DNA from 4 places in the Micromonospora sp. NPDC047521 genome. Region 1 is predicted to be linked to each of the others. Evidence: riboswitches for the same ligand, from Rfam matches in the RefSeq annotation. Region 1 holds a riboswitch; each other region holds the start of a gene.

Region 1 (8,139 bases):
AGGGGCGATAACCCCGTGCGGCCGGCGGCGCCGCACGCCTATGGTGGCGCGGTGCTGATCAGACGCGAGACACCCGCCGACGTCGATGCCATCCGGGCGGTGCACTCCGCGGCCTTCGTCGCGCCGGCCGGCGGTGACGGCGTCCCCGTCGAGGCCACCCTCGTCGACGCGCTGCGCGCCGACGACTGCTGGCTACCCGCGTACTCCCTGGTGGCGACCGACGCGGACGGCCAGGTGGTGGGGCACGTGGTGGGCACCCGCGCCCGGGTGGCCGGTGAGCCCGTGGCGGTGGGCCTGGGGCCGCTGGGCGTGCTGCCCGGGTGGCAGCGGCGCGGGGTGGGCAGCGCGTTGATGCACGCGGTGCTCGGCGCGGCCGACGCGCGCGACGAACCCCTGGTGGTACTGCTCGGGCACCCCGACTACTACCCGCGCTTCGGGTTCCGGCCGGCGGTCGAGGTGGGCGTCACCCCGCCGCGGCCGTGGGGCCCGCAGTACTTCATGGCCCGCCCGATGAACGCGTGGCGCGACACGATCCGGGGCGAGTTCCGCTACGCCCGCCCGTTCGACGACCTGTGATCCCGCCGCACGTCCGCCGCCGCCGCGCCACCGACCTGGATGGATGTGTCGCGGCCCTCGCCGAGGTGCACCGGGTCGACGGGTACCCGATGAACTGGCCCGCCGACCCGCACCGGTGGTTGTGCGAACCGCGACCGGCACGGGCCTGGGTCGCCGTCGCGCCGGACGCGGCCATCGTGGGACATGTCGCGGTGCACAGGTTGTCCGAGGCCGACCGGCCGACAGCCGAGGTGGCGCGCCTCTTCGTGGCGCCGGCCGCGCGCGGGCTGGCGCTCGGCGACGCGCTGCTGGCCCGCGCCCGACGGTGGGCGGACGAGCGCGCGATGGACCTGGTGCTCGAGGTGGCCGTGCGGGACGCCGCTGCCGTCGCGCTCTACGAACGCACCGGGTGGCGGTGCACGGGCACCCGCACGGCACCGTGGACCGCTCCGGACGGCGGCCCGGTGTCGTTGCGGGAGTTCACCGTCCGCGCCCGGCCCGCCCCGGACTGACCGGGCCCGGTTCGGCGGGCTCGGCCATCGCCGCCAGGCGGCGCGCCAGACCGGCGGCGGCGTCACGCAGCTCCGCGGGCTCCACCACCTGCACCTCGTAGGTCAGGCGGGCGATGTGCGCGGCGAGCCAGTCCAGATCGTCGCCGCCGACGAGCAGCACACACCACCCGTCGCGGTCGTCCTCGACGCGGCCCACCTGCGGCGGCACCGACGCCCGCACCTGGTCGGGGTGGGCGCGTACCCGCACCCGGGCGACGTACCGGTACGGCGACCCGGTGACCGACCGCTGCACGAAGGCGACCGGGTCGGGATGCGCGCGGGGCCGGAAGCGCCAGGTCGTGGCCACCGCCGTACGCATCCGGTCCAGGCGGAACGTCCGCCAGTCGGCCCGATCGACGTCCCAGGCCATCAGGTACCACCGTCGGCCGGTGGTGACCATCCGGACCGGCTCGACCGTCCGCTCGCGCTCCCCGTCCCGTCCGGGGTAGCCGAACCGCACCCGCACCGCGTCGCGGCAGGCCCGTGCCAGCATCACCAGCAGCTCCGCGTCGATCTCGACGACCGGCCCGATGAGCGTCTCCGTGGCGCCGTGCACCGCCCGCACCTCGGCGCGCAGCCGTGACGGCATCACCTGGTCGAGCTTGGCCAGCGCCCGCAGGGCCGCGTCGCCCGCCCCGGTGACCGTGCCCCCGGACGCCAGCCGCAGGGAGACGGCGGTCGCGATCGCCTCCTCGTCGTCAAGCAGCAACGGCGGCAGCCGGGTGCCCGCGCCGAGCTGATAGCCGCCACCGACACCTGACACCGCGCGCACCGGATACCCGAGCGTCCGCAGGCGTTGCACGTCGCGGCGGACGCAGCGGTCGGTGACGCGCAGCTGCGCGGCGAGGTCGGCGGCCGTCCAGGACGGTCGTCGTTGCAGCAGCGCCAACAACCGCAGAACCCGCTCGGTGGTCGCCTCGACACTCACCCGCCGATCGTTGCACGGATCTAGGAACGATCCTGTCCGCGATTTCCGAAAGGCTGGGACCATGACCGACGAGATCAGGGAGCTGCCATGCCACGCGACGTGCAGATCACGTTCGACTGCGCCGACCCGGCCGCGCTGGCCAGGTTCTGGGCCGAGGCGCTCGGCTACCGGCTGCAGGGCCCGCCCGGCGGCTTCGAGTCGTGGGAGCAGGCACTCGACGCGATGGGCGTTCCGCCGGAGAACCGCAACGACGCCTCGGCGGTGGTCGACCCCGAGGGCTCCCGACCACGGCTGTTCTTCCAGCGCGTACCCGAGGGCAAGCAGGTCAAGAATCGCGTCCACCTGGATGTCCGCGCGGCGCCGGGCCTCGCCGGGGACGAGCGGATGGCGGCCCTCGAAGCGGAGGCCGAACGGCTCGTCGCGTACGGCGCCACCCGGCTCGCCCGACACGAACCCGCTCCCCCGCTGGGCACCGGCCACCTCGTCATGGCCGACCCCGAGGGCAACGAATTCTGCCTCGACTGATCGACACGTGACCGCGTTCGCCCAGGTCACTGTCGTGGCGACAGGCGCTATGCGAACATGTGTACGTGTCGCCCGGGGCCACCATCCTGCACGCCGACCTGGACGCCTTCTACGCGTCGGTCGAGCAGCGCGACGACCCACGCCTGCGAGGACGCCCGGTGATCGTCGGCGGCGGGGTGGTGCTCGCGGCCAGCTACGAGGCGAAGGCACGGGGCGTCCGCAGCGCGATGGGCGGCCAGCAGGCACGCCGGCTGTGCCCCGACGCGATAGTGGTGCCACCGCGCATGTCGGCGTACACGGTGGCGAGCCGAGCGGTGTTCGAGATCTTCCGGCGGACCACCCCGCTGGTCGAGGGGCTCTCCATCGACGAGGCGTTCCTGGACGTGGGCGGCCTGCGCCGCCTGGTCGGGCCCCCGGCCGACATCGCCGAGGGTCTGCGTCGGGAGGTCCGCGAGCAGGTCGGCCTGCCCATCACGGTGGGCGTGGCGCGGACGAAGTTCCTGGCGAAGGTGGCAAGCGGGGTGGCGAAACCGGACGGGCTGCTGGTGGTCGCACCCGACGGCGAACTGGCGTTCCTGCATCCGCTGCCGGTCGAGCGGCTCTGGGGTGTCGGTCCGATCACCGCCGCGAGGCTGCGCGAACGCCGGATCCGTACGGTCGGCGACGTGGCCCGGCTCGGTGAGGCGGCGCTGGTCTCGCTGCTCGGCGCGGGCGCGGGCCGGCACCTGCACGCTCTGGCCCACAACCGTGACCCCCGGCCGGTGCAGGTGGGCCGCAGGCGTGGGTCGATGGGGGCGCAGCACGCGCTGAGCCGCGCCCCGCACGCGGCGGCCGAGCTGGACGCGATCCTCGCCGGCCTGGTCGACCGGGTCACCAGGCGGATGCGGGCCGCCGGACGGGCCGGACGCACGGTGGTGCTGCGGCTGCGCTTCGGCGACTACACGCGGGCCACCCGCTCGCACACGGTGGGCAAGGCGACCGCGGACACCACACAGGTGCTCGCCGCCGCACGGGCGCTGCTGCGGGCGACCCAGCCCGAGATCGACAGGCGGGGCGTGACCCTGATCGGCGTCTCGGTGGGCAACCTCGACGACAACCCGGTCCAGCCGGAGCTGCCCTTCCAACCCGACCCCGGCACCGACCTCGACGCGGCGGTCGACGCGGTCCGCGACCGGTTCGGATCGGCGGCCCTCACCCGGGCGGTGCTGCTCGGCCGCGATCCCGGCGTCGAGATGCCGCTATTGCCCGACTGATGGCCGCGTTTCCTGCGATCGGTGACACATCACAGCAGGTCGGCGGTTTAGCCGACCGCCCACGGGTGACCCTTGAGGGGAACAGCCTGACGAGGGGGGCCCTACGATGTCCGACGACACCAGCAACCGACCGAGCCGTCGCGTCGAGCGTCCGCACGACGTGACCGACCCACTGCTCTGGCAGCTCGCGGTCGACGTGCTGAGCGCCCACGAGCCGGACGACGAGGGGCACTGCCGCAATCTCCAGTGCGCCGGCCAGGGGTGGCCGTGCGAGGCCCGCACCGGCGCCGAGCACTCGCTGCGGCTGGCCCGCGGCGAGTCCACGTCGGTCGAGATGACAGTCGACGACGTACGGGACGAGAGCCGCCCCGGCTGGCCCGGCGGGACCGCGCCGCGCTGGGGCCGCAACGCCGGGCCGCTGCCCGCACAGCAGCGGGAGCAGAGGGCGTCCGCCACCGCGGCCTGACCGCGACCCGCGTCGTCACGCGCGAACGCTCGGCCGGTGACCCGGCCGAGCGTTCGTGCGTCATGCGTCGTGCGTCAGAGGCTGAGCCGCTGACCCGGGAAGATCAGACCCGGGTCGGCGCCGATCAGCTGCCGGTTGCGCTCGTACAGCGCCTGCCAGCCGCCGGTCGAGCGCTGGCGGTCGGCGATCTCCGACAGGGTGTCGCCCGGCTTGACGGTGTACGTCTCGCCGCCCGCCGCGGGCGCGGTGCGCTCGTTGTCGCGCGTCGCCGGCTTCTCGCCGCGCGACGGCCCGGGCTTCGAGCTCGACTCCGTCGACTTCGTTGACTTGGTCGACTTCGTTGACTTGGTGGACTTCGTTGACTTGGTGGCGGAGCCGCCCGACGAGCCGCCCTTCTTGCCGCAGGTCGGCCAAGCGCCGATGCCCTGCCCGTCGAGCACGTTCTCGGCGACGGCGATCTGCTCGCCGCGGCTGGCCAGGTCGGCGCGTGCGGCGTACTTCTTGCCGCCGTAACCGGCCCAGGTGCTCTGCGAGAACTGCAACCCGCCGTAGTAACCGTTACCGGTGTTGGTCTTCCAGTTGCCGCCGGACTCGCACTTGGCGATCGCGTCCCAGTTGACGCCGGCCTGCGCCGGGGCGGCCGGGCCGAAGAGGGCGACAGCACCGGTGACCGCGCCGACGGCAAGGGTGCCGACGGCGAGGCGGCGGGTGGTGACCCGTCGATGACGGGGCGTGTGAGCAGAAGTCATGAATTTCCTCCACGCCGGCGAGGTGAGCTGTCGGGTTCGGGCCGAGGAGCCCGGCCGCGCGGTGGCGGCTTCACCCCGAGGTGACGTGCACCGGAAAACCTGGGTCCCCCGCTCCTGCCCGGTGGACTGGGTTCCGACGACCGGGGGCAGGATTTGGCGTTGCCGGCCGTGGTGTCCGCAGTGGCGAACCCGACCGACGTTAGGCACGGTCGGTGACGAACGCCCACTCGCTGTGAAGTTCTTCACCGGGCAGCGCTCCGCGTTGCGCCCACCGGTTGCGGGCCTCGCGGCACTGTGCAGTGACCACGATGGACCGTTTGCGATCAGCGCTCTGGGCGGAGCCAGGCGACGATTCGACGCAGCAGCTCGACGTGGCCTGGCGACTCGTACGACCGGCCGTCGTGGCCGAGGGCGCTGTAGACGATCCGGCTGTCCCCTGCCGTGCGGGCCCAGACGAGCGGGTGGAAGACGCCGCCCTCCCGGTGCCCGTAGAGCGGCTCGATGTGGACGCCATCGACCCGTTCCAGGTCGGTGTAGCGCTCGTCGAAGACCTCGATGTCGCCGAGCCCTTCGGTGATCGGATGCGCGACGGCGGTCCGCCGGATGAGACTGGAACCGATCGGCGGATGGAACGAACGGCCGTGCTCCCAGGCGGCGCCGATCGTGGCACGCCAGCTCGGCACCCGGGGGAACGCGAGGGTCGCGCTGTGGACGGCGAGCAGGTTGCCGCCGCCGGCCAGGAAGCCGTCGAGAACGAGCCCGAAGAGCGCGTCGTCGGGGACCGGGGAGGACCGGTCGGCGCTCGCGTTCACCACCAGCAGTCGGGCACCGTCGAGCGCGGTAGCGAGCCGGTCGACGGACGTCACGACGGCGGCACCACCGATCATGTCCGCGAGGATGGCGCTGGTCTGCGCCAACGGGTGCCAGGGGTCGCCGTGCGGCCCCTGGCCGCTGAAGATCACTGTGCCGACAGGCACGGGCCCTCCCGGAATCGACGTTCGGGCAGAGGTCAGGGTCGCGTACCGGCGGGGCCCCTGCCGGGTGCCCCGCCGGTCGGAGCGACTACAGGGTGCGGGCCAGCCGGTCGGCGAGCGTCCGGGTGAAGCGGGCCGGGTCGGCCAGTTCGCCGCCCTCGGCGAGCACCGCCAGGCCGTACAGCAGCTCGGCCGTCTCGGTCAGGGTTTCGGAGGAGTCGCCCTGCTCGTGGGCCTTGCGCAGCCCGGCGACCAGCGGATGACCCGGGTTGATCTCCAGGATCCGCTTGGTGGACGGAATCTCGTGCCCCATCGCCCGGTACATCTTCTCCAGCGTCGGGGTGAGATCGTGCGCGTCCCCGACGACGCAGGCCGGTGAGGTGGTCAGCCGCGACGACAGGCGGACCTCCCGGACACTGTCGGCGAGGGTGGCGCCCAGCCATTCGACGAGCGCGGCGAACTCCTGCCGCTGCTGCTCACGTTCGGTCTCGGCCTGCTGCTTCTCCTCGTCGGTGTCCAGGTCGACCTCGCCCTTGGCGATGGAGCGCAACTGCCGGCCGTCGTAGGTGCCGACCCGCTCGACCCACACCTCGTCGACGGGGTCGGTCAGGAGCAGCACCTCGTGGCCCTTGGCCCGGAACGCCTCCAGGTGCGGAGAGTTCTCGATGGTGGCCCGGGAGTCGCCTGTGGCGTACCAGATGTCGCTCTGGCCGTCCTTCATCCGCGAGACGTAGCCGGCGAGGTCGGTGGGCTCGGCCGGGTCGTTGGTGGACGCCAACGACAGGATCTCCAGCAGGGTGTCCCGGTTGTCGGTGTCGTCGATCAGCCCTTCCTTGACGACAGTGCCGAACTCGGTCCAGAAGGTGCGGTACCGCTCGGGGTGGTTGGCCTTGAGGTCCTTGACCGTGGCGAGGACCTTCTTGACCAGACGGCGGCGGACGATCTGGATCTGCCGGTCCTGTTGCAGGATCTCGCGGGAGATGTTCAGCGACAGGTCGTGCGCGTCGACCACGCCCTTGACGAAGCGCAGGTAGGTGGGGACCAGCGCCTCGCAGTCGTCCATGATGAACACGCGCTTGACGTAGAGCTGGACGCCGCGGCGGCCCTGCGGGGCGAACATGTCGAGCGGGGCGTGGCTGGGCAGGAACAGCAGCGCCTCGTACTCGAAGGTGCCCTCGCCCTTCATGTGCACGACCTCGAGGGGGTCGGCCCAGTCGTGGCTGACGTGCTTGTAGAACTCGTTGTACTCGGCGGCGTCGACCTCGTCGCGGGGCCGCGCCCAGAGCGCCTTCATCGAGTTGAGGGTCTGCACCTCGCTCGTGGCGTCCGCACCGTCGGCGCCGGGGCGTTCGACGGTCATCCGGATGGGCCAGGCGATGAAGTCGGAGTAACGCTTGACGATCTCGCGGAGGGTCCACTCGGAGGTGTAGTCGTGCAGGTTGTCCTCGGTGTCGGCGGGCTTGAGGTGCAGGGTGACAGACGTGCCCTGCGGCGCCTCGTCGACTCCCTCGACCGAGTACGTGCCCTCGCCTGCGGACTCCCAGCGGGTGCCGCCGGTCTCGCCGGCCTTGCGGGTGAGCAGGGTGACCCGGTCGGCGACCATGAACGCGGCGTAGAAGCCGACGCCGAACTGGCCGATCAGGTCCTGCGAGGCGCGCGCGTCGGCGGACTCGCGCAGCTGGCGCAGCAGCTCGGCGGTGCCCGACTTGGCGATGGTGCCGATGAGGCCGACCACCTCGTCGCGGGTCATCCCGATGCCGTTGTCCCGGACGGTGAGGGTGCGGGCGTCCCGGTCTACCTCGATGGCGACGTGCAGGTCGTCGGTGTCGGCGACGAGGTCCTTGTCGACCATGGTGGCCAGCCGCAGCTTGTCCAGCGCGTCGGACGCGTTCGAGATGAGTTCCCGCAGGAAGACGTCCTTGTTCGAGTAGATCGAGTGGACGACCAGTTGGAGGAGCTGACGCGCCTCGGCCTGGAACTCCAACGTCTCGGCCTGGTTGCTCACACCGTCTCCCTTCTGTCACGTGCGGAGGTTCGCGCAAAGGATACGAGTCGTCACCGGGTGGGCGGTGGGGGCGTCCGGGTCGTATTCCCGATCCGGGCGCGCCGCCCTCGTGACGTAGCTGACTTTGGCTAGC
Region 2 (8,139 bases), on a different contig from region 1:
CACCCGATTCATCCGCCACGGCCGCAGTCTCCCACGGTTCGCGGCCCGGAACGAGAGTCGAACGCGGACCCGACCGGCGATGATCCACTGTAGAGTGCGGCGCCTGGACGGGCATCGTCGTCGCGGGAGGGAGCCTCCGTGCTCAGAAGGCATCGATCAACGCTTGCGGCGGCGGTGGCCGTCGTCGCGCTCGGCGCGGCACCTGACGCGCCCGCGCTCGGCACGCCGTCGGGCGTCGCGCCGCACGGCGCGACTGTCGCGGCGGCCGACCGGGTCCTGCGGGTCTACAACAACAACATCGAGAACCTGGTGGTGAACAACGCCGACGGGAGCTGCACCCGGATCTCCGGACCGGACCACCTGACCTCGATCCTGGTCGACGACGCCGGACGCACAGGCACCAGCGGTGTGGTGGCGCCGGACCTGCTGATCGTGCAGCAGGTGCGCGGCAGCGGCCAGGCCGAGGCGTACGCCGACCAACTGTCGGCGAAGTTCGGCTACCCGGCTGGCACGTACGGGGCCATCGTGGCCTGGACGGACCCGGAGCCGTGGGGCAGCACGCACAAGTGCAGCTCCCAGTCGCTGGGCGACCTGAAGAAGAAGCAGACCAACGCGATCATCTGGAACACCAGGACGCTCAGCCTCGCCGCCGGCGACATCTCCAAGTACTGGAGCGCGGGCTGGCTCAAGCCGGGCACGGCGTACGCCAACGGCGCCGGGTGCACGCTGTACAAGCCGCCGAACAGCGACCCGGACAGCACCGACTACTACAAGTGGAAGCGGACCAGCGCCATCGCGGCCCGGTTCACGATCAGGGCGACCGGCACCAGCGTGTTCGCGGCGACCATGCACCTGCCGCAGGAGAACCGGCAGAACGCGTGCGCCGGCGACGGCGACCGGGGCATCGCCAACAGCGGCATCCACCTGGGCGCGGACGCGACGAGCCTGTTGAACGCCTCCACGATCCGGATCGTGGGGATCGACGCGAACCGCACGGGCATCGCGGCCAGCACGCTGAGCGGCTACGGCATGACCGGCTACGGCTCGGCCGCCACCAGCGGGTCCAGCAAGATCGACTATCTGTTCGTGAAGGGCACCGTACGGCCGTCCAGCATCGGGCACACGGTCAGCGGGACGAAGTCGAACCACCTCGCGCTGTACGGCTTCATCGACTACTGAGCACGACACGAAGACGCCGCGGGCGCCGGCCCCTCGTGGGGGACGGCGCCCGCGGCGGTCCATCCGCCTGGGTCAGGCGGAGTAGCCCCGGGTGGCGATCCAGTTGGCCAGGTCGATCGTGGTGACCCAGTACGACGCGTCGGCCGCGTTCGCCGAGTCGGCGATCCGCACGGTCCGGCCGTTGTCCCGGTAACCCACCACGGCGATGTAGTGCCCACCGCCGTAGGAGTGCCAGCCGCCGTTGGTGTCGACGGCGTCGCCGGCGACGTTCGCCACCACGCCACGGCCGTCGGTGATGGCCTTGACGACGTCGGCCTGGAGCTGGTCCATCTGGGCCGGGCTGGGGGTGCCGGCGAACATCCGGGTCCGGTACGGGGAACCCTTGACCTCGGCGTTGAGCACGCGTGTGGTGTCCAGGGCCGAGTTGGTGCCCATCTCGGTGGTGCCCAGCTTGACGGCGAGTTCGTTCTGGGTGCGGTCGATGCCGCTGGCGCTGAGCGCGTTGCGGGTGGCCGCCGGACCGCAGTTGTAGTACGTGTTCTGCGCCTCGTAGTCGTAGTCGAGCACCTTCGTCGCGGGCGGCTTCGGCGGCGTCGGCTTACGGGTGAGGTCCGGGTTGCCGCTGGCCTTCGCGGCGGGCGACGCGGCGCTGGTGGCCGGGGCGGCGCTGCTCGGCGCGGCGCTGGCCGAGGGGGGCGCGACACGTGCCTGGCCACGGGAGGCGGCCATGTCGCTGCGCATCTCGGCGACGGTGGTCGCGGTGTGCTGGCCGGCCGGGGCGTCGTCGGTGTCGGTGAGCAGGACACCGGTGGTGGTCGCGAGCGCGAGGGCCGCGGCGGAGGCGGCGACGATCTGGTACGGACGTTCGGTGGTGAGACGGCGGAGCTGACGCTTCAGGGTGTGCTTCACGGGGTCCTCCACGGTTCGGGGGGAGAGCGGCACACCGGGGCCGAGCCGGTATCCGGGCAGGCGCCAGCGCGCGAACCGTGGTCCGCGGATGGTGAACCGCTCGAGGGGAACGCCCGGCGCGGCCGGGCGGGAAGGGCGATGACCCGGGGGGTCAGCTCACCGGACGGATGAGCGGGGGCACCGCGACGCCGTGGAGGCGGGGGAACAAGCGAGGGGTGGAGAGGTGCTGCACGAGGATGGAACTCCTTCCGACACCGCCTACCGGGTTAGCTGACGGATTCGGGCGGGAAGATCGCCCTACCGCGGGCCGTGGCTCGCGGATTCACCCCGGACGTACTGATGGGTCCCCGGTTCGTTGATCACGATTGAGCGGGTCGGCGCGGCGTCGCCTCTTGCGATCGGTAACCGCACCGGACAGGACGACAGTACTTGTGGTGCGTACGCCTGCCAAGCCGCGCCCACCTGCGTAAACATCATTCTGGGCGACAATTTCTGCGCGTATTGCCGATGACGTGACTCGATGGGACAACCGGTGACGGCGACGCCTGTGGTCGACAACCGGACACGTCGTCGACAACGACGTCGGATTCGCGTGAACAACGGGCCCGATCGCGCCGACCGCCCGATTTCGCGGGCCCGTGACCGGGCTCACGTCACAGATCGGGCTCAACCGACGGGCGGGCTCAACTGACGCGCGCCGGGCGCCAGCGGGCCACCGCGGCGGGACGTACCGCACCGGTCGCCGCCCGGCGGGCCGGCGCCGGGCCGGGTCGCAGTCGGGCTGCGGCCGCGTACGCCTCCTCGGCGAGGGTGCGGGCCGACTCGGCGGCCAGTTCCGCGTCCCGCCAGGCCGACCGTTCCCGCTCGGCGGCGACCCGGTAGTCGGCGAGCCTCGCGTCCCTGATCGCCCGGGCGAGCAGCACCTCCTGCTCGACGGGGTGCCGGCGGGGATCCCAGCCGCGCCGGTGCCCGAACACGTCACCGAGCTGCCCCATGGTCAGCTCCCCGCGCCAGTACGCGGCCATCGCGGCACGGTGCAGGTACCGCTCCCGGGCGGCGTACTCGGCGGGGGTGTGCGGGGTACGCGGGGTGGGCAGCGCCCCGGCGCCGGCGAACCGACGGGCCACGGTGTCCGCCTCGTCGTACCCGGCCCAGGCCCGCTCCGCCTCCTCCTGGGTGACCAGCCAGTCAGCTCGTCGCCGTCGGGCGGTCTGCGCGGCGCCGGCGGCGGCGACAGCCACCTCCTCGGCGTACCGGCGCCTGTCGGCGGCCTCGGCGGCCGCGGCCTCCCGGGCGGTGGGCGCGGTCGGGCCCGGCTCACCCGTCGGCCCGTCCCGCTCCGGACGGGCGACGAGGACGGCGGGCACGCTCAACGCCAGCAGGAACAGCACCGACCAGATGGCGGCGGCCTGCGGCACCTCGGTCAGGAACTGGTAGAAGACGACGGTCTCCATGATCGACACCTCGGAGCGACAGCGATGCGACGGTGAGCCGCACGGGCCGGGCGGGTCGTGGCGTGGCCACGGGCCGACGGGTGCGGGTGGTTGATCGACAGGCGCGGCGGCGGGACGCTCGTCCCGATGGCTCAGCGGGAGGGCGGGGCCCGGGGTGCCCGGCTGGCCGGGCCGTGGGCGTGGGGCCGCCGCTCGGACCGGGCAGCGCTCGCCGGGGTGACACTCGTGGCGGCGGGCAGGATCCCGGCGGCCAGCCGGGCGGGCTGCGGGTCGACCGACCGGGTCGAGGTGTGCCGGTCGGCGGCGTCGTCGGCGACGACCGACGGCAGGTGCCCGATGGCGACCACGCCGACCGGACCGGACGGCGTGCTCGGGCCGGTGACGAGACCCGGTGCGACGCTGGCCTGCCGCATGATCGGCCCGCTGGCGGTGAACGTCGACGCGGCGTCGGCGAACGTCGGGGAACCGGCGGAGGCGGGCGGTGCGCCCGCGCCGAGCGCGAGGGCGACGACGGCCAGGCTGGTCAGCACCCGTGTGGCCCAGCGCGCCACCCACCACAGGGGACAGGTGAGCGCGACCGGAAGCACGTCCTCACGCTACCGCCGTCGCCGGCCGGACGCACCGACGCCGGGCGTGTCGGGTCACGCCGCGCCGACCAGCGTGGACGATCAGCGCGAGTCGGCGTACGTCGATCGGTTTTCGGGCCGGGGCCCGGCGGTCGGCGCGTTCCCGGCCTGGTGGGTGGGTTCGTCAGCGCCGGTGGCTGGTGTGCGCGGACGCGGGACGGCCGACGTGTGGGCCCGGCGGCTCGGGGCGAGCCGGCGCATCATCGGTGTCTCCACGAAGCGGTGCAGCAGTGCGGCGAGGACGAGGTTGACCGACAGGAAGCCGAGCACCACAGCCGGGCCGCGCCACCCGCCGAACCCGGTCCCCCAGTCCCCCGTCCACCGCAGCACGCTCGTCATCACCAGCACGTGCACGAGGTAGAACGCGAACGAGACCTCACCGAGCCAGACCAGCGGGCGGGACCGCCACGGCGAGCGTCGGCCCCGCACGTCGGCGTCCGCCGCGGCGGTGATCACCAGCAGGTAGGCCACGGCAAGCAGGGTGGTCCACAGCTCGGCGCGGATCCACTGTGCCGCTGCCACCCAGGTGGCCACGAAGATCGCGCTCGCGACGGTCAGGCCGGGACCGCGCCACAGGCCCCGGCGCATCAGCTCGGCCGCCACCGCGCCCAACCAGAACTCCAGCGACCGCGTCAGCGGGAAGACCTGGGTGAACCACCACCGGCTGTCCTCCGGCACCAGGTGCTGGGCCGGCCAGAGCGCGAGGATCAGCAGTGGCAACGCGACGATCAGCGTCCACAGCAGCGCGGGCCGCGCCCGGCGCAGCAAGGGCAGCACCAGCGGCAGGCACAGGTAGAAGAAGAACTCGCAGGACAGCGACCAGCTCACCGTGTTGATGCTGTAGAACCAGCCCGGCCTGGGGTCCCAGGCCTGCAACAGCAGGAGGTTCTCCAGCGCGACGGCGGGCAGGACGGGGTCGGCGAACCACCAGGCGACAAGCAGCGCCGCCGCCCACAGCACCAGGTGGTTCGGGTAGATCTTGGCGACCCGCCGGCGCCAGAACGTCCGCCGGGAGTCGCCCGGGCGGGCCGACCAGACCAGCACGAACCCACTGAGAACGAAGAAGAACTGCACCCCGGACAGGCCGAGGGTGAACAGCGCGTCGACAACCGCCTTGTAGTCCGGCTCGGCGATGATCCGCATGGTGCCGGCGTGGAAACCGAAGACCAGCAGCGCGGCGATCCAGCGCAGCCCGGTCAGCGAGGGCAGCCGGGTGACCGGGGCGGGCCGGGCCGTCGCCGGGACGTCGGTGGTGCCCGTCATGCCGGTCGCCTGACGATCAGCAGGGTCACCAGCACGTACGTCTCCTCCTCGGCGCGGCGTCGGACGGCGCGACGGCGACGCCCGCGACGACCCGGCAGGGCCGCACCGGGGCACCCTACCGGGTCACTCCCGGGTGAACCGGACGAGCGTCGTTAACCTTCCGCTCGGCGGGAGTTCAGGGACTCCACCTTCCTCGGCCACGTCAGGTTCCGGGGCCGGCCACCCGGGTCGTCGAAGGTGGCGGCGTGGTCAATGAGCCGACGCACGCACCGCTGCTGAGCATCGTCGTGCCCGTGTACGGCGTGGAGGCGTACCTGTACCAGTGCCTCGAGTCGATCCGGGCGGACATTCCCGCGGGCGACGCGGACGCGGTCGAGCTGATCGCCGTCGACGACGCGTCGCCGGACGGCTGCGGCGCGATGCTGCGCGCGTACGCAGGCCGCGACGGCGTCCGGGTCGTGCACCTGAGCAGCAACGTGGGTCTGGGGCTGGCCCGCAACGCCGGTCTCGACGTGGCCACCGGCAGGTACGTCTGGTTCGTCGACAGCGACGACTGGCTGCCCCCGGGCACCATCGCGGCGGTGCTGGACCGGCTGCGCCAACACCAGCCCGACGTGCTGATGGTGGACCACCTGCGGGTGCACGAGGACGGCCGGCGCGAGGTGGACGCGAGCAGTCACCTGCTGCGCGGGGTGCCGGGTGTGGTCCGCCTGGCCGACCAGCCGCACCTGCTGCGGGTGCAGCACACCGCCTGGAACAAGGTGGTCCGCCGGGCCTTCCTCGACGAGTTGGGGCTGCGGTTCTTCCCCGGCTGGTACGAGGACATCCCGTTCAGCCATCCGCTGCTCATCGGCGCGGAGAAGATCTCCGTACTGGACCGGGTCTGCTACCTGTACCGGCAGGGCCGCCAGGGCGCGATCACCTCCACCCGCAGCGGCCGGCACTTCGACGCGTTCGGCCAGTACGAGCGGCTGATGGACTGGGTCGCCCGCAAACACCCGGACGAGCGGTTGCGGGCCGAGCTGTTCGAGCTGATGATCAGCCACTATCTGGTGGTGGTCGGCAACGACGACCGCCTGCACCCGCACCTGCGGCGGGCGTTCTTCCACCGGGTCGCCGAGCACTACCGCCGCTACCTGCCCACCGGCGGTTACCCGGTGCCGACCGGCGTGGCCGGGCTCAAGCACCGGCTGGTGGGGCGCGGTGACTGGCTGGCGTACTCGGCGCTGCGTCAGGCGCACCGGGTCGCGGGCCGGCTGCGCCGGTCGGGCCCGACGGCGAGCCCGGACGCCGGGACCGACGAGGACCCGAACCGAGGGGACCCCACCACGACGCGGGCCGCGGAGCCCACCGGGACACCCGAGCGGTCCGACGCGTTGGCAGGGGGCCGCCTGCCGTGACCGTCGGAGTCGCACCCCACGCCCGGCGCGGCTCCCGGCGCCGGAGTTTTCCAGGTCGTCCACCCCTCGGGGGGACGACGACAGCACCACCGCACCCCGGTGCGGACGTACCTGAGCAGAGGTCCCAATGACGGCGACAACCAAGATCGGACCGCACGCGGTCGGTGCCGGCGAGCGACCCTTCGTGGTCGCAGAGATGTCCGGCAACCACAACGGCGACCTGGGTCGCGCGCTGGCGATCGTCGACGCGGTGGCCGAGAGCGGGGCGCACGCGCTCAAGCTCCAGACGTACCGGCCGGACACGATCACGATCGACGTCGACACCCCCGCGTTCCGCATCTCCAGCGGGCACGAGCTGTGGGGCGGGGAGAACCTGTACCGCCTCTACGAGCGGGCGCACACCCCGTACGAGTGGCACGCGCCGATCTTCGAGCGGGCCCGCGAGCGCGGTCTGACCGTCTTCTCGTCGCCGTTCGACGCCACGGCCGTGGAACTGCTGGAGTCACTTGACGCGCCCGCGTACAAGATCGCCTCGTCGGAGCTCGTCGACCTTCCGCTGATCCGGTTGGTCGCCGGCACCGGCAAACCGATGGTGATCTCCACCGGGATGGCGACGGTCGCCGAGATCGACGCCGCGGTGCGCACCGCCCGCGACGGCGGCGCGGCGGGCATCATCCTGCTGGCCTGCACGGCGTCCTACCCGGCGCCGCCGGCCGACAGCAACCTGCGCCGGTTGCCGGTGCTGGCCGGCGCCTTCGACGTGCCGGTCGGCCTCTCCGACCACACGCCAGGCATCGGGGTGGCTGTCGCCTCGGTGGCACTGGGCGCCTGCTTCATCGAGAAGCACGTGACGCTTGACCGCGCCGACGGCGGCGTGGACTCGGACTTCTCCCTGAACCCGGGGGAGCTCACCGCCCTGGTCGCCGAGTCCGGCCGGGCGTACGCGGCGCTCGGTGGCACCGCCATCGGCCCGACCCCGGCCGAGCAGGAGGGGCTGCGGTTCCGCCGCTCGTTGTTCGTTGTCGCCGACGTGCGGGCCGGCGACCCGGTGACTGCCGACAACGTCCGCTCGATCCGCCCGGCCGGCGGGCTGGCCCCGGTGGAGATCGACCGGGTGCGGGGCCGCACCTTCACCACCGACGTCCCCCGTGGCACCCCCCTGAGCTGGGACCTGATCTGATCGGTCGCTCCACCGGGGCTGCCCGGCGGGTCCGCCCGCAGCGCCGGTGGAGCGAGGCTGAGAGCCTGTCGAGCTGCCCCGGATATGGGGCGGACAGCCGTCGCGCAGCCGTCGCGCAGCCGTCGCGC
Region 3 (8,139 bases), on a different contig from region 1:
TGACCAGCCTGGAGGCGAAGGGCATGGAGTACGACGGGGTGGTGCTGGTCGCCCCGAGCGAGATCCGGGCGGATCCGGGTGCCGGGGTACGGACGCTCTACGTGGCGCTCTCCCGGGCCACGCAGCGGCTCACCACCGTTGACCCGACCGGCTGATCGGGCCCCGACGAGCACCGTCGGGGCGGGTGCCGCCCGTATAGTTGCACACATAGCGATGTGCGCATACATTTGACCGGGTCCCGACTGGCGGCGGAGGGTGGGTTTCGTGGGCGCAGGTCATGACCACCACCACGCGTCGGTCGCCAATGCCGCACACCAGCACCGGGGACGGCTCTGGGCAGCGTTCGGGCTGCTCGCCGCCCTGATGGTGGTCGAGGCGGTGGCGGCCTTCCGCACCGGCTCGCTGGCTCTGCTCTCCGACGCCGGGCACATGTTCACCGACGTGCTCGGAATCGGCATGGCACTCGCGGCGATCACCGCCACCCGCCGGTCGACAGGCGACCCGCAGCGCACCTTCGGCCTCTACCGCCTAGAGGTGCTCGCCGCACTCGCCAACGCCGTCCTGCTCTCCGGCGTGGCGGTCTACGTGGTGATCGAGGCGATCCGCCGGTTCGGCGACCCGCACGAGGTACTGGCCGGCCCGATGCTCGCGGTCGCCGTACTCGGCCTGCTCGCGAACGTGGTCGCCTTCGCGCTGCTGCGTGCCGGCGCGCGGGAGAGCATCAACCTCCAGGGGGCGTACCTGGAGGTCCTCGGCGACCTCCTCGGCTCAGTCGGCGTGATCGGCGCGGCGCTGCTCATCACGGTCACCGACTGGTGGTGGGCCGACCCGCTGGTCGCGGTCGCCATCGGCGTGTTCATCCTGCCGCGCACGTGGCGACTCGGCCGGGCCGCCGTCCGCATCCTCGTGCAGGCCGCCCCGGAACACCTCCAGGTCACCGCCGTACACGACCGGCTCGCCGCAGTGCCCGGCGTGGTCGAGGTCCACGACCTGCACGTCTGGACGCTCACCTCGGGCATGGAGGTGGCCTCCGCGCACCTGACCATGGCGCCCGGCGCGGAGGTCGGCACGGTGCTCAGCGCGGCGCGTACCGCCCTGCACGACGACTTCCGGATCGAACACGCGACGCTCCAGATCGAGCCCGGTGCCGCGCCCGGCGCCTGCGGCTCGGTCGAATGGTGACCGCCTTTCGAGAAGTACGCTCGCATTTGCCCGAGTTTTTGGTCATGACGCACGCACCGTCCGTCACATCGGCTGCAAGCGCCCCACCTGCCCCGGTAGGCTCGGTCCCGGCCTCCACCAGGCGGCGCCCTCCCGGCGCCGGTGGCGGCCGCCGCCTAATCGCCCGAGCGGGCGAACCGGGGAACCATGTTCCTGGGGTGCATCCGCGTCAGCGGTAGGGATCTTCCGTCCCGAACCCGTCAGCTAACCCGGTCGGCGGCTGACGGAAGGACATGCGTAGTGGCACCAGCACGACCACCCGCCGCCCGCCTGGCGGCCCTGATCGTCGCGATGCTCGCCCTCGGCGTCGCACTCCCGGCCGGGGCGGCGGCCGCTCCCCCGACCACCCAGCGGGCCGCCGCGGCACCCGACAGCGACGAAGAGGGCGGCACCCCCGCGCTCCGCGCCCAACTGGAAGCCGCCAGCAAGGGCTACCTGGACGCCAAGCGCGCCCTGGACACCTCCGTGCAGCGGCAGCAGCAGCTCACCACCCAGCTCAAGACCACCGAGGCCGAACTGGAGGCCCGCAGCGGCAAGGTCGGCGAGATCGCCGGCGTCGCCTACCGCACCGGCCGCCTCGGCGCGATGTCGGCGCTGCTCAACAGCAACACCCCGGAAGGCTTCATGGACCGGGCCGCCGCGCTGGACGCGGTCGCCGCCAACGAGGACCGGGTGCTACGCGACCTGATCGCCACCAAGGACGAGGCCACCCGCACCCGGGTCGCCCTGGACGGCGAGATCCGCGAGCAGCGCAAGCAGGTCGCCGTGATGGCCAAGCGCAAGGAACAGGCCGAACGGGCCCTGACCGTGGCCACCACACCCAAGCCGCAGACCACCTCCGACAGCGGCTCCAACCGGGGGACGTCCAGCGCGAACGCCACGGCCGCGCCGCGTAACTCCGACGGCTCCTGGCCCTCGGAGTCGTGCAGCGTCAACGACCCCACCCCGGCCAGCGGCTGCATCACCCCGCGGACCCTGCACGCGCTCAACCAGGCAAAGGCCGCCGGCTTCACCAGGTACGTCTCCTGCCACCGCTCCGGCGGCTCAGGTGAACACCCGAAGGGTCGGGCCTGCGACTTCGCCGCGCAGAAGAACGGCTTCGGCGGTGACGCCACCGGCGGCGACAAGACGTACGGCAACAACCTGGCCGCCTACTTCATCCGCAACGCCGACCGGCTCGCCGTGCTGTACGTGATCTGGTACCGGCAGATCTGGCTGCCCAGCAGCGGGTGGAAGTCGTACAGCGGGGCGGGTGGCGACCCGTCCAGCGACCACACCAACCACGTGCACCTGTCGGTGTACTGACCCCCACCCGTGGCCGGCGCCCCGAACCGGGGGGCCGGCCACCGGTACGTCAGCGGGCGTACCCCTGATGTCGCCGACTGTCGGACGACCCGGCGGCGGCCCGGCGGCAGCATCGTTCCCATGCGACTTCCGCCCACGGCCCGCAAGGCACTGCTCACCCTGCACCTGGTCACCTCCCTCGGCTGGCTCGGCACCGACCTGGTGCTGCTCACTCTCGGCGTGGCGGTCCAGCGCGGCGCCGACCCGGCCACGGTCTACCCGGTCACCGCGCTGCTCGGCACCGTGCTGTTCGCGCCGCTGAGCGTGCTGGTCTGGCTGATCGGCGTGGCCAGCGCACTCCTCACCCCCTGGGGACTGCTGCGCTACCGCTGGGTGCTCGTCAAACTCGTGCTCACCACGGTGATGGTCGGGCTGGTCCTGTTCCTGCTCACCCCGAACCTGCGCCACGCCGGAGCCCTGGGGGCCGCACTGCCCGCCCGGGACCGCGCCGACCTGGTGATCGCCCCCGCCGTCTCGACCAGCCTGATGATCATCGCGACGGTGCTCTCCACCTACAAGCCCTGGGGGCGCCGCCCCACCCGCGCAGCCCGCCCCACCAGCTCAGCCCAAACCGCCCGCGCCGGTCGCACCGGTCGTGATCGCGCCGACCGCGCACGCCCTGCCACCCCCGCCACCCCTGCCAGACCGGCCAGACCGGCCGCACCGGCCGGCCCCAGCGCGCCTGCCAGACCCGCCGCACCGGCCAGACCCGCCGGACCGGCCGGCCCCAGCGGGCCTGCCGGACCCGCCGGCCCTGCCGGCCCCGCCGGACCCGCCGGCCCCGCCGGAGCCGCCGGAGCCGCCGACCATGATCGCGCTCGATCCAGGAAGTAGTGGCCTCGGCGTCGTGGGGACAGCACTACATCCTGGATCGAGCGCGATCTTGCGGGAGCGCAAGCAAGATCCGCGCAAGTTCAGGGATGTTGCTGCCTCCAGCGCGCCGGAGGCAGCAACATCGGGGAAGCTGCGCGGATCTTGGCGGCACGGTCGCAGGGCCGGCGCGGCGGGGCGGGGTGCGGCGGGGCGCGGTGCGGCGGGGCGGGGCGCGGTGCGGCGGGGTGCGGTGCGGCGGGGTGCGGCGCGGCGCGGCGCGGCGGGGCGGGGCGGGGCGCGGTGCGGTGCGGCGGGGCGTGGCGGGGCGCGTGCGGTGCGGTGCGGCGGGGTGTGGCGGGGCGCCTGCGGTGCGGTGCGGCGGGGTGTGGCGGGGCGCCTGCGGTGCGGTGCGGCGGGGCGCGGCGGGGCGCGGCGCGGCGGGGCGGGGCGGGGCGCGGTGCGGTGCGGCGGGGGCGCGGGCGGAGGCGTGGAGGTGGGTCAGGCGGGTGGTGGGGGGTTGCTGGCGCGTTCGAGGGCCGGGCCGAGGCGGCTGGCGAGGGCGAGGTGGGCGGCGCGGGCCTGGCGGAACGCGTACCGGAACAGCGGGGCGGGAGCGCTCAGGGTGATCTCGACGTCCACCCGGAGCAGGCCGTCCGATTCGGGGCGTAGGCGGGTGTGGTTGTGCACCGTGGTGGCGGGCCACTGGCGGGCCACCATCACGATCTCGTCGTCGTCGCTGGTGAGCACGTCCGCCTGGTAGGTGGTCCGGAAGCGTAGCGGGCCGGCCACCAGCCGGTCGCTGATGGCGTAGCTCGCCAGGGCGCCGGGGCGGGGCGGCAGTTGTCGGACGTCCACGATCAGTGGGTGCAGTTCGCCCTGCCGGGTCAGGTCGCTGAGCAGCGCGGCGGCGTCAGCGGCTGAGCACCGGGCCTGGACGGTGTAACTGAAGGTATCGCGCCTGAGCACACCGTCTCCCGCCGTCGCTTGTCGCCCGATCGTGCCGTACGCCGATCGGGCTGGCAACGCCCGTCGGACAGCGGCCGTTGCCACGTCGGCCGCCAACTGTCCCATTAAGATCGGTTAGTACGGAATTACTGACCGTGACGGAGGGCGGATTCATGAACGGTGGCGACAGGTGAGCGGGCACGTGATGGTCTTCGCGCCCACTCCGCAACTGACCGTGACCGTGGACCAGCCCAACGACCACACCGAACTGCACCTGCACCCCGGTGGGCAGGGCGTGTGGCAGGCCCGGATGGTGCTGTCGCTGGGGGTCGACGTGGTGCTCTGCGCCGCTCTCGGCGGCGAGATCGGCCAGGTGCTGGAACCGCTGCTGGTCAGCGAGGGGGTGGACCTCAAGGTGGTGGTCCGCGACTCCGGCAGCGGCGGGTACGTGCACGACCGGCGGGACGGGTCGCGGCAGGAGATCGTCGACGTGCCAGGGCAGCCGTTGAGCCGCCACGAGCTCGACGAGCTCTACAACCTGGCCCTGGGTGAGGGCCTGCGAGCCCCCGTGAGCATCCTCAGTGGACCCAACGAGCCGTGGCTCGTCCCGCCCGACCTGTACCGGCGCTTCGCCGCCGACCTCGGGGCCAACGGTGGTCAGGTCGTCGTCGACCTCTCCGGCGACCACCTCGGGGCGGTGCTGGACAGCGGGGTCTTCTTCCTCAAGGTGAGCCACGAGGAGCTGATCCGTGACGGCCGTGCCCGCAGCGACGAGATGCCGGAGCTGACCCGGGCCATGTACGACCTGCACGCCGCGGGCGCCGAGACGGTGGTGGTGAGCCGGGCCGACCAGCCGGCGTTGGCGCTCATCGACGGGGAGCTGTTCGACGTGGAGATGCCCCGGCTGGAGGCCGCCGACCCGCGCGGAGCGGGCGACTCGATGACAGCCGGGGTGGCCGCGGTGGTGGCGCGCGGCGGGGACATCCGGACCGCCATCCGTACCGGCGCCGCCGCCGGAGCGCTCAACGTGACACGGCACGGCCTGGGCACCGGTCGCCTGGACTCGATCACGGGCCTGGTGGAGCGGGTGCGGCTGGTACCTGCCGACAGCCGTCCGCAGGAGCGCACCACCCCGGACGAGCTGGCCGATCGGGTGGTCGAACGATGACGCTGCGGGTCCTCGTCACCAACGACGACGGGATCGCCGCTCCGGGTATCCAGGCGCTGGCCTGGGCGGCGACGCGGCGAGGGCTGGACGTGGTGGTCGCCGCACCGCTTGAGGAGGCCAGCGGCACCAGCGCCGCGATGAGCGCGACGGAGCGCGACGGGCGGGTGGTCGTGCACGACCATCCCCTGCCCGATCTGGACGGTGTGCCGGCGTACGGAGTTGGCGGCACTCCCGGTTTCATCACGCTCATCGCGCTGCACGGGGCGTTCGGCCCGCCGCCGTCGGTGGTGCTGTCCGGCATCAACCGGGGCGCCAACGCCGGTCGCGCGGTGCTGCACTCCGGCACTGTGGGCGCCGCGTTCACCGCCGCCACGAACGGCTGCCGGGCGATGGCCGTCTCCCTGGACGTCCTGTCCGCCGGTGAGGCCACCGCCGCCAGCGGTGGCGCCGCGGTCGACGCCGCCGCCCGGGTACGCGACGCCGAACGGCACTGGAGCACCGCCGCCCGGGTCGCCCTCGACCTGCTTCCCCGGTTGACCTCCGCGCCGATGGAGAGTGTGCTCAACGTGAACGCCCCGGACCTGCCGTACGAGCGTCTGCGCGGAGTGCGTCGCGGGACGCTTGCGAGTTTCGGTCAGGTGCAGATGACTGTCGCCGAGTCCGGGCACGGCTTCGTGCGTACCGCACTGGAGGAGCCGGGTCAGGCCGCGCAGCCCGGCACGGACGTGGCGTTGCTGGCAGCGGGGTACGCGTCGGTGACGGCGATCCGGTCGGTGACCGAGCTGACCGACGTGGACCTGACCGACCTGGACGAGCAGCGCTGACGCGCCACTCAGGCGCCGGGAAGCACCTCGGGGGTGGCGGCGCCTGCGAAGTAGGGCTCCGGAGCGCCGAAGAGGCCGAGCAGGCCGGTCACCCAGAGCTGCCGGTGCACGAACCGGCTCGGCTCGGTGACCACCAGCTTGACGCCACTGACCTCGGCGGTCTGGAAGCCGGCGACCATGGCGCTGATGCCGACGGAGTCGATGAAGGTGACAAGCCTCATGTTCAGTTCGATGCGCAGGGGACGGCCCTTGGCCAACACCTCCGCGATCGCCTCGCGGACCTCGTACGCGGTGTCGACGTCGATCTCACCTCGCGGGGCGATCTCCACCACACCACCGGACAAAACCGACTTCACGATCGACAGGCTCACGCGAGCACCTCCACCCGCCCGTCCCCCGGGCGCCTCATCAGTACGCGGGCCGCGACCGAGAGTATTCCTCCGACGGCCTCGGTCGCCACCCCTCGGGATGAGCAATTCGCGGATCTGGGCACAACAGGGCTCCCAGTTCCGAAATTTTTGTTATTCGATCACTCGGCGGCCGGTCGGAGCCGGCGCGCCGCCGAACCAGGGTAACGGTCCCGGTCCGAACCGCCCGGCAACCCGCCGCCGCCGGTGTGGGTTGCTGACGCCACCTAGCATCGGCCCGGGACACCCACGGTGACGGAGAGGACCTTCAATGATCAAGAAACTGGCCGGCCTGGCCGGCGTCGGCATCCTGCTCGCCCTCGTACTGGCCTGCGGTTTCGGTGGTGGCGGCGACGACGATGACGACGATGACGACTTCGCAGCTGGCCCGGCGGTGGTGACGGTTCGCTGAACCGGCGCCGGGCGGGCAGCGGTCCGGGTTTGCGCCGGGCCGCAGCGGGGCACTGCCAGTGAGGCGAACCGTGACGCGCTGAACAGACGCCGAGGTCCGATGTGGCCGGCGGATTCGGCACCCGAGGAGGTAACCACGATGTTCGGAACCAACCTGCTGGACCGCCGCAGCAAGCCGGAGCGGATCGCGGACCAGGCGTGGGAGCACCTGGTCTCCGCCGTCAGCTCCGCGGGGGACAGCGTCCGTGACACCGCCCGTTCGGCCCGCCGCAGCGGCGGCGACCTCGCCGACGGGGCCGGTGACCTGGTCGGCTCCGCCGCCGAGGAGGCGCGGCGACGGGCGTCGCTGGCCTTCGACGCGCTCGCCGGGCGTCAGCCGGCCCTGCCCTGGACGCTGCTGATCGGCGCCGCGCTCGTCGGCGCGGCTGTCGGCTGGGCCGTCGGATCGGCCGCCAGGGCCGCCGGCAGCCGGGACGACCGCGCGGTCGAGGACGTGGAGTTCGTCGACGTGGACCGCCCCAACTCCCCCGCCGTCTGAACCGGACCGTCCGAGCCGAGGCGCCTGGACCGAGCCGCCTGAGACGACACGCGTGAGCCCCGCCCGACCACGGTCGGAGCGGGGCTCATTCGTGCCCCGCTCCGCCGCGCCCTTCCGAGTCGCGGGCGGAGGGGAACGCGACGCGGGGGCGGTCCTGGTGGGCCGGTCCGCCGGGTGCCGGACCCCTCAGGCAGCCCGGCGGACCGGTGATCTGGGTCGGTCCCGGTGCTGGGGCGCACGGCGGGGACCGCTTGCGCAGCTGCGGTTTCTTCGGAGTGGACGCCGGGGGACGGGGCCGAACTCCGGTGGTGGCGCCGGGCCCGGGGGACGAGCACGGCGGCGGCGACGACGGTGAAGGCGCGGGGCTGCCCTGGCTCCCACCACCCGACGCGACGGCTCCCGCTGTCGAGGAACTTCTTCACCGTAACCGATAGTCAACAACTTTGGAAGCGCTCCCATCATCGATGT
Region 4 (6,177 bases), on a different contig from region 1:
GCCCGCCACCCCGCACGCCCAGGAAGAAGTTTCCGGACGGCAACATATGGTCGTTCTCAAATACGTCGATCAGTTGTAACGTCTGCCACACGTTGCCAGCCACGGCGTGACACACCCCCTGTCGCGCCGCCAGAAAGAGGTGGGCCCATGGGACCCCGTCCCAACCTGCTGACCCGGCGTGCCGCCGGTGTCGCGTCGACGACCTTCGCGCTGCTGCTCAGCACCGCCGCGGTGGGCGTCGTTCCGGCTGCTTCGGCCTTCTCCGCGGCGCCCGGCGGCGCCTGCGCCGAGCCGGCAGACAGCCACTCCAACGCCCGGATGAAGCCCGGTGCGGAGGCCAAGCACGACCCGAACGAGCTGACCGCGAAGCAGGTCCGCGAGCGGGACGCGGACCTCGCGGCGGCGCTGCGCGAGCGCGCCAGCTTCCGCACCGGCGCGGGCGAGACGGCGCTGGCCACGGTCACCATCCCGGTGGTCGTGCACGTGATCCAGGAGAACAGCACGCGGGCCGGCGGCAACATCCCCGACTCGATGATCACCTCGCAGATCACCGTGCTGAACCAGGCCTACGCCGGCTCGACCGGCGGAGCGGTCACCGCGTTCGCCTTCCGACTCGACAAGATCAACCGGGTGACGAACCCGTCGTGGTACCCGATCGTGCAGGGCTCGTCGGCGGAGCGGTCGATGAAGTCCTCACTGCGGGTGGGCGGCAAGAACACCCTCAACATCTACCTCGGTGAGCTGAGCAACGACCTGCTGGGCTGGGCGACCTTCCCGCAGCGCAACCTGAGCAGCATGGACGGCGTGGTCGCGCTGAACGAGTCGCTGCCGGGCGGCACCGCCACCAACTACAACCAGGGCGACACCGGCACCCACGAGGTCGGCCACTGGCTGAACCTCTACCACACCTTCCAGGGTGGCTGCGGCGGCTCGGGTGACGGCGTCAGCGACACCCCGGCCGAGGCGTCGCCGGCCTACCAGTGCCCGACCGGGCGCAACACCTGCTCGGCGACCGGGCTGGACCCGATCACCAACTTCATGGACTACACCTACGACTCGTGCATGTACCAGTTCACCCCGGGACAGGCGAGCCGCATGATCACCGCGTGGAACGCCTACCGCGCCGCGTAGCTTCTCCGCGTACACCCGGTGCCGGCTCCGTCACGACGGAGCCGGCACCGGCGTCTTTCTGGCCGTGGTCAGGCGGCCGTGCACTGCACGTCACGGCTGCGACGGGTCGGCCGCGCCGGCGGTACGGCGACAGGCGCGGCAGCCACCGGCGGAGCGTGCGGATCGAGCCAGACCTGCACGGCCGGCCGGCCCGGCGCGTAACCCGGAATGCCCGCGACGGGCTGCTCGCGGCGGGTCAACATCGCCACGTCGACGGTGAACTCGAACAGCCGCCAGTCGGCGTGCGGCTCGGCCCGGGCACCCTGGGCCAACCGGGCCAGCTGGGCGGGGTCGGTCACCGGTCGGGCGTGACCCGCCACGTACGCCTCGTCGTCGCTCTCCTCAGGCGGGAACGAGTGCAGCGCGTAACGGCCGTCCCGTTCGAGGTCACGGCGCTTCGGGGAGTCGATGACGAAGCAGAACAAGCCCTCGTCGGTGATGACCGGGGAAACCGGATGGACCCGGGGCCCGCCGTCGGCGCGGACCGTGGCCAGGTAGCCGAAGCCCGGCCCGTACTGCTGGAGGAGAACGCGGATCCCGTCGGCGAGTCGGGGCTCGTCGGCGGCGAATTCGGACCAGGAAGCCATGTGGGCATTCTATCGAACAAATGTACGACCAGCGACCTCGACGCGCTGGTCACCGGCACCGAATCCCAGCCGGGCCTGGCAGCACTGGCGCACCTGGCCGACCCGCTGAGGCAAGAACGACGAGGGCCCGCCGCGAACGGATCGCGACGGGCCCTTCGGTCACCTCTGATCAGCCGGGGCGGCCGTAGCTGTGGATCGGGCCGTCGTCGACCTTCTTCATCTTGACCGGCTGACCGGCCTGGGAGGCGTGCACCACCCAGCCGTTGCCGACGTACATGCCGACGTGGTGGATGTCGCTGTAGTAGAACACCAGGTCACCGGGGCGCAGGTCGGCCCGGCTGACGTTCTTCGTGACCCGGCTCTGCGCGGCGGCGTTGTGCGGCAGGCTCACGCCGGCCTTCGCCCACGCGGCGAGCATCAGCCCGGAGCAGTCGTACGAGTTCGGGCCCTCGGCCCCCCACACGTAGGGCTTGCCGATCTGCGCGCAGGCGAACTTCACCGCCGTGCCGGCAGCACCGCCGGGGTAGCTCGCCGGGCAGGGCGCGGGGCGCAGCGGGCCGCCGCCCCCGTTGCCGTACACCTTGAGGCGCAGCTTCTGTAGGCGGTCGATCTCCTCGTTGATCTGCTTCTTCTTCGCCGCCAGCTGGGCCTCGGTGCGGGTCAGCTGGGACACCATCTCGTCGAGCGGAGCCTTCTTCGCGGCCAACTCGTCGCGCAGGTCGGCCACCTCGCGGACGTCCTGCTGCTGGTTGTGCGCGAAACGGTCGAGCATTTCGAGCTGCCCGACGACCTCGCTCGGCGACCGGCTGCCCAGCACGGCGTTGACGGTGGAGACGTTCTCGCCCTTGTACGCGCGCACGGCCAGGGCGCTGACCTTGTCCATCGCGGCGTCGACCTGACGCTCCAGCGGGGCGATCTGGGCGGCCAACGCGTCGGCCTGCCTGCGCTTGGCGGCGAGGTCGATCCGGGTGGCGTTGTGCCGTTCGATGATCGGTTCGAGTTTGTTCCAGTCGGCGTCGATCTGGCGTTCGATCTCGGCGACCGACGGGTCGGCGTGGGCCGCGGTGGCGCTGCCGGTCAGGACGACGGCGACGCCGGCCAGTGCGGCGAGAGCGGTGGTGAAGCGGGACCAGCGTGGGCGCGGCACGATCGACGTCGGGCCGGCTGGCGCCGACCGCTCGGACGACGGCCGCGGGGCATGGAGTGCCACCGGGGTTCCGTTCTCCTTCTTCCTGACCGCCTACCGGGTTAGCTGACGGGTTCGGGCGGGAAGTTGGCGCCCTACCGCAGTGGCTGCGGATTCACCCCGGGGGGACGTGGGTCCCCGGTTCGCTCGGAAGCGACTCGGCGGTGTCGGTCCGTTACCGCCCGGGCTGGGCGGACCTGCTGTCGGGCCGACAAATGACCAGAGTAGAGACGCCCGTTACCGATCCGCAACCCGTGCGGCCGTGACACTCCGTACCGATTGGAGAGAGTCACGGGGCGTACGCGAAGATTTCTTTCCGAAGACTTCGACAGATGGAAAGGTATTGACGCAGGCTCCCGGGCGGCGCGAAGGTGACCTCACCTTCATCCGCGCAAATCTGGGGGGTTCGATGCACCGTCCAACCCTGTCCGCCGGCCGGCTCGCCCTGCTCGCCGCCGCCGTGGTCGCCGCCTCGACCGCGATACCGCCACCCGCCGGCGCCGCAGCGGCGCCCGCCCCCGACCGCCAGCAGCAGTACGCCGCCGCGGCGACCGAGTACGGCGTGCCGACCACCGTGCTGCTCGGTGTCTCCTACCTGGAGTCCCGCTGGGACAGCAACGGCGGCACACCGAGCACCAGCGGCGGCTACGGCCCGATGCACCTGACCGACGCCCGCCACGTCGCCGCCCTGCCCGGACGCGGCCACCACGACACCGGCACCGAGGACCCGCGCGGCGACGACTCCCGGCCCGCGCTGGCACCCGCGACCCCACCCGCCGAGGACCCCGCGCCACCCCCGGCCGCGTTGCAGACCGTGGACGCCGCCGCCGCGCTGACCGGCGCCGCACCCGAGTCGCTGCGTACCGACCCGAACGCCAACATCCGTGGCGGGGCGGCGCTGCTCGCGTCGTACCAGCGGGAGTTGGGTGCCCCGGTCGGAGCCGGCACCGACCCGGCCACCTGGTACGGCGCGGTGGCCCGCTACGCCGGCGCGGACAGCGCCGACGCCGCGGCGGCCTTCGCCGACGAGGTCTTCACCACGATCAGCGCCGGCGAGTCCCGGGTGACCGACGACGGCCAGCGGATCACGCTGCCGGCCAGCGCGGTACGACCGGAGCGCTCCTGGCTGGACCGGCTGGGTCTGCGTCGCCTCGCCCGCCCGGACGGGCTGGAGTGCCCCCGCACCATCTCCTGCGAGTGGATCCCGGCGCCCTACCAGGCGTTCGGCGACGGCGACTACGGCAACCACGACCTCTCCGACCGGCCCGCCCGGCAGAAGATCGAGTACATCGTCATCCACGACACCGAGGCGAGCTGGGCGACCACGCTGAAGCTCGTCCAGGACCCGACGTACGTGAGCTGGCACTACTCGCTGCGATCGGTGGACGGGCACATCGCCCAGCACGTGAAGACCAAGGACGTCGGCTGGCACGCCGGCAACTGGTACGTCAACGCCAAGTCGATCGGGCTGGAGCACGAGGGCTTCGCCGCCCAGGGCACCTGGTACACCGAGGCGATGTACCGGACCTCGGCGAAGCTCGTCCGGCACCTCGCGCTGCGGCTCGGCATCCCGCTGGACCGCCAGCACATCATCGGCCACGACAACGTGCCCGGCACCGTCGCGTCGACAGTACGCGGAATGCACTGGGACCCGGGGCCGTACTGGGACTGGACGCACTACTTCGACCTGCTGCACGCTCCGCGACTGGACACCGGCACCCCGGCCACCGGCCTCGTCCGGATCGACCCGGACTACGCCACCAACCAGCCCGCGTTCATCGGATGCGTCACCCCCGGCGTGCCGTGCACACCGCGCGGCTCCTCGTCGGTGGTGCTGCGCGCCGCGCCGTCCGCGGACGCGCCGCTGGTGAACGACATCGCGCTGCGCCCCGACGGCACCCCGAACACCATGGAGGTGTCCGACCACGGCGCCCGGGCCTCCGCCGGCCAGACGTACGCCCTCGCCGGCCGGCAGGGTGACTGGACGGCCATCTGGTACCTCGGACAGAAGGCCTGGTTCCACAACCCGGCGTCCGCCCCCACCGCGAGCTGGACGGTCGGCGTGGTTGCCGTCCCGAAGCCCGGCCGGGCCACCATCCCGGTGTACGGGCGGGCGTACCCGGAGGAGGCCGCCTACCCCGAGGGCGTGCCCTACCAGACCATCTCCCCGTTGCAGTACACCCTGGCCGCCGGTCAGCGGTACTCCGTCGGCGCGGTGCTGGCCGGCGAGTACTACCGGGCCAGCACGTTCGACGGCTCATCGCCCGGCGACTGGACCGTGATCCGCGGCAAGAACCGGTACGCGCAGATCCAGTTCGGCCACCGCATCATGTACGTCAACCTGGCCGACGTGCAGTTGCTGCCGTCCCCGGTGGGCGCGCCCCGCTGACCGGCAACTCCTGAGAAACCACGACGGCCCCCAGTCGGTGACCGGGGGCCGTCGTCGTGCCTGGGCGGATCAGTTTTATTTCTTGGGCGGCCTACGGAACCCGGCGACAGGCATGTTGTTGATGCTCGCCACCTGCACCGGCTTACCGGCGCGTGGCGCGTGCACCATCAGGTCGTTGCCGAGGTACAGGCCGACGTGGTGCAGGTCGCTGAAGAAGAAGACCAGATCACCGGGACGAGCATCGGCCCGGGAGACGACCTCGCCCTCTTTCCACTGGGCACCGGTGTGGTGGGTGAGGTAGATCCCGGCCGACTTGTACGCGTACTGGGTCAGCCCCGAGCAGTCGAACGAGTTCGGGCCGGTGGCACCCCAGACGTAGGGATCGCCGACCTGCTGGCAGGCGGTCTTGATCGCCTTCTGCGCGGCGGTGTTGGCCACACCGTTGATGGTCGGGCAGCCGGCCGTCTTGATCGTGGTCTTCGGCAGGGACGCCTCGAGCTTCTTGATCTCGGCGTCGATCTGCTTCTTCTTGGCGGCCAGCTCGTTCTGCTGCTCGGTCTGGGTGGCGATCAACGTGTCGAGCTTCTGCTTCTCGCCGTCGTACTTGGCCCGCACGGCAAGCACGCCCTCGACCTGCTTGCGCTCCTGCGCGGCGAGCCGGTCGAGAACGGTGAGCTGCTCGGTGAGCGTGTCCGGCTTGGCGGCGACCAGCAGGGCGCCGATGTCGTGCGACGGGCCGGAGATGTAGTAGCGGGAGGCGAGGTCACCGACCCGGTTCAGGGCCAGCTCGCTCTGCAGCGCCAACGGCTCGATCTTTTTCTGGAGGTCCGCCGACTTCTGCCGGT

Evidence for each region. Region 1 has a riboswitch for cyclic di-AMP ahead of ACZ6N8_RS28930 (transglycosylase family protein). Riboswitches for the same ligand answer to the same signal wherever they lie in the genome.
Region 2: linked by a shared signal. The riboswitch ahead of ACZ6N8_RS12410 (C39 family peptidase) and the one ahead of ACZ6N8_RS28930 (transglycosylase family protein) in region 1 are both predicted to bind cyclic di-AMP.
Region 3: linked by a shared signal. The riboswitch ahead of ACZ6N8_RS08675 (coiled-coil domain-containing protein) and the one ahead of ACZ6N8_RS28930 (transglycosylase family protein) in region 1 are both predicted to bind cyclic di-AMP.
Region 4: linked by a shared signal. The riboswitch ahead of ACZ6N8_RS06305 (C40 family peptidase) and the one ahead of ACZ6N8_RS28930 (transglycosylase family protein) in region 1 are both predicted to bind cyclic di-AMP.

The regions. Positions count from the first base shown of each region.
Region 1 is NZ_JBVJGN010000020.1:34,474-42,612, forward strand. Features, by position in the region: gene ACZ6N8_RS28900 (GNAT family N-acetyltransferase) at 52-576, shown strand; gene ACZ6N8_RS28905 (GNAT family N-acetyltransferase) at 573-1,067, shown strand; gene ACZ6N8_RS28910 (helix-turn-helix transcriptional regulator) at 1,036-2,034, opposite strand; gene ACZ6N8_RS28915 (VOC family protein) at 2,122-2,559, shown strand; gene dinB (DNA polymerase IV) at 2,625-3,812, shown strand; gene ACZ6N8_RS28925 (hypothetical protein) at 3,919-4,278, shown strand; gene ACZ6N8_RS28930 (transglycosylase family protein) at 4,353-5,027, opposite strand; cyclic di-AMP (ydaO/yuaA leader) riboswitch at 5,026-5,196, opposite strand; gene ACZ6N8_RS28935 (ThuA domain-containing protein) at 5,351-6,004, opposite strand; gene htpG (molecular chaperone HtpG) at 6,090-8,006, opposite strand.
Region 2 is NZ_JBVJGN010000004.1:366,580-374,718, forward strand. Features, by position in the region: gene ACZ6N8_RS12400 (alpha/beta fold hydrolase) at 1-19, opposite strand, end outside; gene ACZ6N8_RS12405 (hypothetical protein) at 139-1,179, shown strand; gene ACZ6N8_RS12410 (C39 family peptidase) at 1,252-2,100, opposite strand; cyclic di-AMP (ydaO/yuaA leader) riboswitch at 2,329-2,470, opposite strand; gene ACZ6N8_RS12415 (hypothetical protein) at 2,772-3,542, opposite strand; gene ACZ6N8_RS12420 (hypothetical protein) at 3,674-4,129, opposite strand; gene ACZ6N8_RS12425 (acyltransferase family protein) at 4,211-5,431, opposite strand; gene ACZ6N8_RS12430 (glycosyltransferase family 2 protein) at 5,677-6,831, shown strand; gene pseI (pseudaminic acid synthase) at 6,959-8,011, shown strand.
Region 3 is NZ_JBVJGN010000003.1:217,933-226,071, reverse strand. Features, by position in the region: gene ACZ6N8_RS08685 (HelD family protein) at 1-155, shown strand, start outside; gene ACZ6N8_RS08680 (cation diffusion facilitator family transporter) at 265-1,182, shown strand; cyclic di-AMP (ydaO/yuaA leader) riboswitch at 1,325-1,456, shown strand; gene ACZ6N8_RS08675 (coiled-coil domain-containing protein) at 1,462-2,526, shown strand; gene ACZ6N8_RS08670 (hypothetical protein) at 2,647-3,399, shown strand; gene ACZ6N8_RS08665 (SRPBCC family protein) at 3,877-4,344, opposite strand; gene ACZ6N8_RS08660 (PfkB family carbohydrate kinase) at 4,529-5,491, shown strand; gene surE (5'/3'-nucleotidase SurE) at 5,488-6,315, shown strand; gene ACZ6N8_RS08650 (STAS domain-containing protein) at 6,324-6,686, opposite strand; gene ACZ6N8_RS08645 (hypothetical protein) at 6,994-7,134, shown strand; gene ACZ6N8_RS08640 (hypothetical protein) at 7,273-7,671, shown strand.
Region 4 is NZ_JBVJGN010000002.1:502,100-508,276, forward strand. Features, by position in the region: gene ACZ6N8_RS06295 (zinc metalloprotease) at 148-1,131, shown strand; gene ACZ6N8_RS06300 (pyridoxamine 5'-phosphate oxidase family protein) at 1,200-1,757, opposite strand; gene ACZ6N8_RS06305 (C40 family peptidase) at 1,927-2,967, opposite strand; cyclic di-AMP (ydaO/yuaA leader) riboswitch at 2,981-3,117, opposite strand; gene ACZ6N8_RS06310 (N-acetylmuramoyl-L-alanine amidase) at 3,353-5,332, shown strand; gene ACZ6N8_RS06315 (C40 family peptidase) at 5,408-6,177, opposite strand, start outside.